3 regions of the Pseudoduganella sp. RAF53_2 genome follow, and region 3 is predicted to be linked to each of the others. Evidence: predicted binding sites of a transcription regulator. Region 3 holds the regulator's gene; each other region holds the start of a gene.
What was found. The regulator HrcA, encoded in region 3, represses chaperone genes, less so after heat shock. The targets are predictions, from matches to a motif close to TTAGCACTCNNNNNNNNNGAGTGCTAA.

Region 1 (2,200 bases), on a different contig from region 3:
AGCCGTTTCACGCTCTGCCGTTAAGTCCCTGATTTTGCATGAATGACATGGTTGAATATTTCACAAATTCAACCCGAATTTCCTATTGGAGAGTTGTAAGCGCTTGTTAATAAACAGTTTTTAAGAAATGTATGTTTGATACCGTGACGGCTCCTTAAGCGGCCCCAACCGTAGCAAATCAACTAGGAGCAAAGGCATGACTTATCTGAAGCAAATTGCAGCAGCACTGGCGCTCACCGGCGCCACCCTGGCGGCCCACGCGGCCGATATCAGCCTGTCCCCCGCGCCGATCGACCTGACGGATGGCGTAGGCCTGGCCAGCCGTCTGATCACCGGCAACAACTCGGGCAATACCTTTGCCGATCAGTACACGTTCAGCCTGTCCRGCGTTTCCAACGTACTGGCCGACGTGTATTCCTTCAGCGGCAACGCCAAGAACGGCCTGGATATCACCGGTTTCTCGCTGTTCAACGCCGCCGGCRCCCTGGTCAGCTCCGGCAACCAGCTTTCCACCGGTCAGACTGACCAGTGGGTGCTGGACCTGGGCAAACTGGCGGCCGACAACTATTACCTGCAGGTCAGCGGCAGCGCGCTGTCCAAGTCGGCAGGCAGCTACACCACCAACCTGAGCGTATCCGCTGTGCCAGAGCCTGCCACCTACGGCATGCTGCTGGGCGGCCTGGCCGTGCTTGGCCTGGCCACCGCTCGCCGTCGCAAACAGCAGTAAACCCAGGGCATAAACCGGGTGCCTGCCACGACCTGGCAGGCACCTGCTCCTCGCCTCTGGTTCAAAAAAGGACGCCGCCTCCGCTGCAGCAAAAAGCATGGGCCCGCCTAGGAGCGGAGCCGGTGTCCTGTCTCGTCTTGACCTTCCGCAAACAAATTCTCTTGAAAAGCCCCAAGGCCGTCCATATAATTGTTGGCACTCGTTAGCCGAGAGTGCTAACAGCTGATTTACTTGCACAACTAGCAATTACCAACTGAATAAAGGAGTTTTGTATGAACCTTCGCCCATTGCACGATCGCGTCATCGTCAAACGTCTGGACCAGGAAACCAAAACTGCGTCCGGTCTGATCATTCCTGATGCCGCTGCTGAAAAGCCGGACCAGGGTGAAGTGCTGGCTGTGGGCAACGGCAAAGTGGCTGATAACGGTACTGTCCGCGCTCTGGAAGTCAAAGTCGGCGACCGTATTCTGTTCGGCAAATATTCCGGCCAGGCCGTCAAAGTTGACGGTCAAGAGCTGCTGGTGATGCGCGAAGAAGACATCCTGGCCGTCATCAATAAGTAATCGGCCTTTCAATCCAGAATTCAGGAGAAATCAAACATGGCAGCTAAAGAAGTTATTTTCGGCGATTCCGCACGTTCCAAAATGGTAGAAGGCGTGAACATCCTCGCCAACGCCGTTAAAGTCACCCTGGGCCCGAAAGGCCGCAACGTGGTGCTGGAGCGCTCCTTCGGCGCCCCGACCGTCACCAAGGACGGCGTCTCGGTCGCGAAAGAGATCGAGCTGAAAGACAAGCTGATGAACATGGGCGCGCAGATGGTCAAGGAAGTCGCGTCCAAGACCTCCGACAACGCCGGTGACGGCACCACCACTGCAACCGTGCTGGCACAAGCCATCGTGCGCGAAGGCATGAAGTACGTTGCAGCCGGCATGAACCCAATGGACCTGAAGCGCGGCATCGACAAGGCAGTTGCTGCCACCGTTGAGCAGCTGAAGTCCATGGCCAAGCCAACCACCACCTCCAAGGAAATCGCCCAGGTTGGCGCGATCTCCGCCAACTCCGAGTCCTCGATCGGCGAGCGTATCGCTGAAGCGATGGAAAAAGTGGGCAAGGAAGGCGTCATCACCGTGGAAGACGGCAAGTCCCTGCACGACGAGCTGGACATCGTGGAAGGTATGCAGTTCGACCGCGGCTACCTGTCCCCGTACTTCATCAACAACCCGGAAAAGCAAGTTGCCGTGCTGGAGAACCCATTCGTTCTGCTGTGCGACAAGAAGATCACCAACATCCGCGACCTGCTGCCGGTACTGGAGCAAGTAGCGAAAGCCGGCCGTCCACTGCTGATCATCGCTGAAGACATCGAAGGCGAAGCGCTGGCGACCCTGGTGGTGAACAACATCCGCGGCATCCTGAAGACCTGCGCAGTGAAAGCTCCTGGCTTCGGCGACCGCCGCAAGGCCATGCTGGAAGACA
Region 2 (2,200 bases), on a different contig from region 3:
CAGCCGGCATTGCGGGCAATCTGCGTGCGATCAGCAAGGACGCCAGGATCGTCTTCGTGCCGCGTGAAAAAGCGCTGGAACAGCTGCATGCGAAGAGCGGGCTGTCCGACGTGCTCAACACACTGGGTGAAAACCCGCTGCCGGACAGCTACATCGTCAAGCTCAACGCCTACAAGAGCGCGGCCGAAAGCGCCCAGATCGATGCCATCGCCGACCAGATGCGCGCTCTGCCGGGTGTGGAATCGGTGCAGGTCGACTCCGCCTGGGTCAAGCGTCTGGCCGCCCTGCTGGGCATCCTGCGTCTGGCCCTGCTGCTGCTGGCTGCAACCCTGGGCACGGTGGTGATTGCGGTGGTATTCAACACGATTCGCCTGCAAGTGCTGACCCAGCGTGAAGAGATTCTGGTGTCCAAACTGATCGGCGCGACCGACAGCTTCATCCACCGCCCCTTCTATTACACGGGTGCTCTGCTCGGCCTGTGCGCGGGCGGGGTGGCGCTGGGGGCAGTGGCGCTGGCCCTGCGCCCGCTGAATACGGCAATTGCTGAATTTGCAAGGTTGTATGCCAGCGAATTCCAGCTGGTCCCGCTCGATCCCGTGTCCATGACCGCCCTGCTGGCCCTGTCAGCGATGCTGGGCCTGGTTGGCGCCTCGCTGTCCGTGCAGCGCCATTTGTCCCGCCTGAATTAAGTCCCTGCCGGGAGCGCGCGCCGCTCCCGGTGTCACAAGTGCGTTCTCGCACAGAGCCCATCCCCTTCCAGGTCTATCCTGCCTTTTATGGAGGAGCCTTTCCTCATAGCAGTATTGCTATCGCAATCATAGATTTTCCATGATTGGCACTCATCGAAGGAGAGTGCTAATATATGTTCAACCAGCAAGGCTTCAATTAAGTAAGAGTTAAGTTCCATGAGGCATGCTGTGACTATGAAAGATTCCCTTCGAAGCGAGGATAGAACTATGACCACGATGTCCGTACAAAACGCGTTGGTTCCACTTGGCAACATTGACGCCTATATTTCGGCAGTCAATCGCCTGCCTATGCTCTCGCACGAGGAAGAAGTACAACTGGGCCGTGACCTGAAGAACAAGAATGATCTGAAGGCTGCGGAGAAGCTCGTTATGTCTCACCTGCGACTGGTGGTGTCGATCGCGCGCGGTTACCTGGGCTATGGCCTGRCGCACGCCGACCTCATCCAGGAAGGCAATATCGGGCTGATGAAAGCCGTCAAACGCTTCGATCCGGACCAGGGTGTGCGCCTCGTGTCCTACGCCATGCACTGGATCAAGGCGGAGATGCATGAATACATTCTGAAGAACTGGCGCCTGGTGAAAGTGGCTACCACCAAAGCCCAGCGCAAGCTGTTCTTCAACCTGCGCAGCCACAAGCAAGGCCTGGACGCCATGTCGCCCGACCAGATCGACCAGCTGGCGAAAGCCCTGGACGTGAAGCGCGAAGACGTGATTGAAATGGAAACCCGCCTGAGCGGCCGCGATATTGCCCTGGAATCGCCAAGCGACGAGGAAGACGACAAGTTCTCCCCGATCGCCTACCTGTCTTCCGACAATACCGAGCCAACCAAGGTGCTGGAAGCCGAACAGGTGACCCGTCTGCAATCCGAGGGTCTGGAAACTGCCCTGTCCAAGCTGGACGCCCGCTCTCGCCGTATCGTGGAAGCGCGCTGGCTGGCCAACGACGACGGTTCGGGCGCCACCCTGCATACGCTGGCGGAAGAGTTCGGCGTGTCGGCCGAGCGTATCCGCCAGATCGAAGCGGCCGCGCTGAAGAAGATGAAGACTGCCCTGGCGGCCTACATCTAAGTTTTCGCTGATTTCCGGAAGGCGCCGTGCCGTAAGGCCCGGCGCTTTTTTTATTTTCTAAACAATATTGAACGCGGGTTACTATTTCGACTTACTAACTGTCGATATTTTTTACACCATGGTTTTCCAGAAATTTATAAGTCCTTGATGCAACACGCATTTCTCCGATGGCATGGCACTTGCTTGATGTAAAGCGAAGTCAATCACCCGGAGAAATACCATGATCAAACAAACCGCTCTCGCACTGGTCTGCGCCGCAGCCACCGGACTTGCGTCCGCAGCCCCACTTCTGCTGACCGATAATCTGTCAATTGCTGCTCACTGGAATAACGACAACGCGAACCCAGCCATGCGCGCCGCTGACCTGAACGGTTTGTCCACCC
Region 3 (2,200 bases):
ACCTTGCACGCCTGGCTGAGCGAGCACGCGCCGGGCGTGACGAAAAATTTCAGCATCGAGCAGCTGCGCCTGCACCGCATGGAGTTGCTGGCCGCGCGGCCGGAACTGCACGTCGATCTGGGCGCCTTGCGGCGTGCCAGCCTGAACGAGGTGTTCGCCCACGCCGGCGAGGACGCCACCAACGTCGATGGCGCCATGCGCCATTTCTTCGCCGCGCGCAATGCGGTCAAGCCTTATGACGACGTCTTGCCCGGCTTGCTCAAGCTGAAACAGCAGGTGTTGCTGGGAACCATCAGCAATGGCAACGCGGATCTTGAAGTCATCGGCCTCGCCCACCATTTCAAGGTATCGCTGGCGGCCGCCGATTTCGGCAAGGCCAAGCCCGATCCCGGCATTTTCCGCGCCGCCTGCACTACCCTGGGCGTGCTGCCCTCGGAGGCGGTGTATGTCGGCGACGACCTGAAACTGGATGTGGAAGGCGCCCAGCGCGCCGGCCTGCGCGCGGTCTGGCTGAACCGGACCGGCAGCGATGCCCATCTGGCGGCCGGTGTCCAGCCTGATGCAATTTGCTCCAGTTTTGAGGAACTTCTTGCATGGCTGGAAGAACAGTTGGCAGAATAGATGGGCAATCACCGCTTCATGAAGAGCTATGCAACTCGATAACCGTGCCCAAACCCTGCTCAAAGCCCTGGTCGAGCGCTATATCGCCGACGGCCAGCCCGTCGGCTCGCGCGCGCTGTCCAAGATTTCCGGACTGGAGCTGTCGCCGGCCACCATCCGCAACATCATGGCGGACCTGGAGGAGCTGGGCTATGTGGCCAGCCCGCACACTTCGGCCGGACGCATTCCCACGCCGCGCGGCTACCGCATCTTTGTCGACACCCTGCTGACCGTGCAGCACATCGATGAGAGCGCAGTCGAGGCGCGCCTGCGCGCGACCGCCCAGCCGCCGCAGAAGCTGATTGCCAACGCGGCGCAGATGCTGTCCTCGCTGACCCAGTTCGCGGGCGTGGTGCTGACGCCGCGCCATGAGTCGGTGTTCCAGCAGGTGGAGTTTTTACGCCTGGGCGAGAAGCGAATCTTGCTGGTGATCGTGTCACCCAATGGCGATGTGCAGAACCGCATGCTGCTGACCGACGTGGATTATTCTCCGGCCCAGCTGCAGCAGTCGGCCAATTTCATCAACCAGCATTATTCCGGCCTGTCCTTCGACGAGGTGCGCGGCCGCCTGCAGGGCGAGGTGCGCCAGCTGCGCGACGATATGGGGCGCCTGATGCAGGCCGCCGTGGAAGCGGGCAGCGAAGCCATGGCCGAGAATACCGAGGACATGGTGATCGCCGGCGAGCGCAATCTGCTGTCGGTGGCCGACCTGTCGTCGAATATGAGCTCGCTGCGCCAGATGTTCGACCTGTTCGAGCAGAAGACCGGCCTGATCCAGCTGCTGGACGTGTCGTCCAAGGCGTCCGGCGTGCAGATCTTCATCGGCGGCGAATCGCACCTGGTGCCGATGGATGAAATGAGCGTGGTGACCGCGCCGTACGAGGCGAACGGCAAGATTGTGGGTACCCTGGGAGTGATCGGCCCGACCCGCATGGCCTACGAGCGGGTGATTCCGATTGTCGATATTACATCGCGCCTGCTGTCGAATGCCCTGAGCCAGCATTGAAACCCGCGGCTTGAACCCGGTGGCAGCCACGACGTGGCTGCCACCCGCTTTACGCCTCGGGTTTTAATGCTTGTGCGGGCAGTTGGTCTTGGTGCAGTTGCCGTACAGCGCCAGGGCGTGTTCGGCGATCTTGAAGCCGCGCTCGGCGGCGATGGCTTGCTGGCGCTTCTCGATTTCCTCGTCCACGAATTCTTCCACGCGGCCGCAGTCCAGGCACACCAGGTGGTCGTGGTGCGAGCCTTCGTTCAGTTCGAAAATCGCCTTGCCGCTCTCGAAGTGGTTGCGGTTCAGCAGGCCGGCCTGCTCGAACTGGGTCAGCACGCGGTACACGGTGGCCAGGCCCACGTCCATATTCTCGGCCAGCAGCTGTTTATAGACGTCTTCCGCAGTCAGGTGACGCACTGGGCTGCTCTGGAAAATGTCAAGAATCTTCAGGCGCGGCAGGGTGGCCTTCAGGCCGGACGCCTTCAGGTCGGTGGGGCTGTTACTCATGTTTGGTATCGTATGTGGCTGGAGTGCTTTATGATATAGCGT

Region 1: a site for HrcA is predicted at 920-946, ahead of groES (co-chaperone GroES). Genes of this name have one in related genera too.
Region 2: a site for HrcA is predicted at 833-859, ahead of rpoH (RNA polymerase sigma factor RpoH). Genes of this name have one in related genera too.

Annotation. Positions count from the first base shown of each region.
Region 1 is NZ_JBFRDW010000256.1:1,774-3,973, reverse strand. Features, by position in the region: gene AB4Z11_RS16155 (FxDxF family PEP-CTERM protein) at 197-727, shown strand; gene groES (co-chaperone GroES) at 1,000-1,290, shown strand; gene groL (chaperonin GroEL) at 1,327-2,200, shown strand, end outside.
Region 2 is NZ_JBFRDW010000248.1:598-2,797, forward strand. Features, by position in the region: gene ftsX (permease-like cell division protein FtsX) at 1-689, shown strand, start outside; gene rpoH (RNA polymerase sigma factor RpoH) at 906-1,817, shown strand; gene AB4Z11_RS15825 (PEP-CTERM sorting domain-containing protein) at 2,038-2,200, shown strand, end outside.
Region 3 is NZ_JBFRDW010000466.1:1,431-3,630, reverse strand. Features, by position in the region: gene AB4Z11_RS23040 (HAD family hydrolase) at 1-621, shown strand, start outside; gene hrcA (heat-inducible transcriptional repressor HrcA) at 650-1,666, shown strand; gene fur (ferric iron uptake transcriptional regulator) at 1,730-2,158, opposite strand.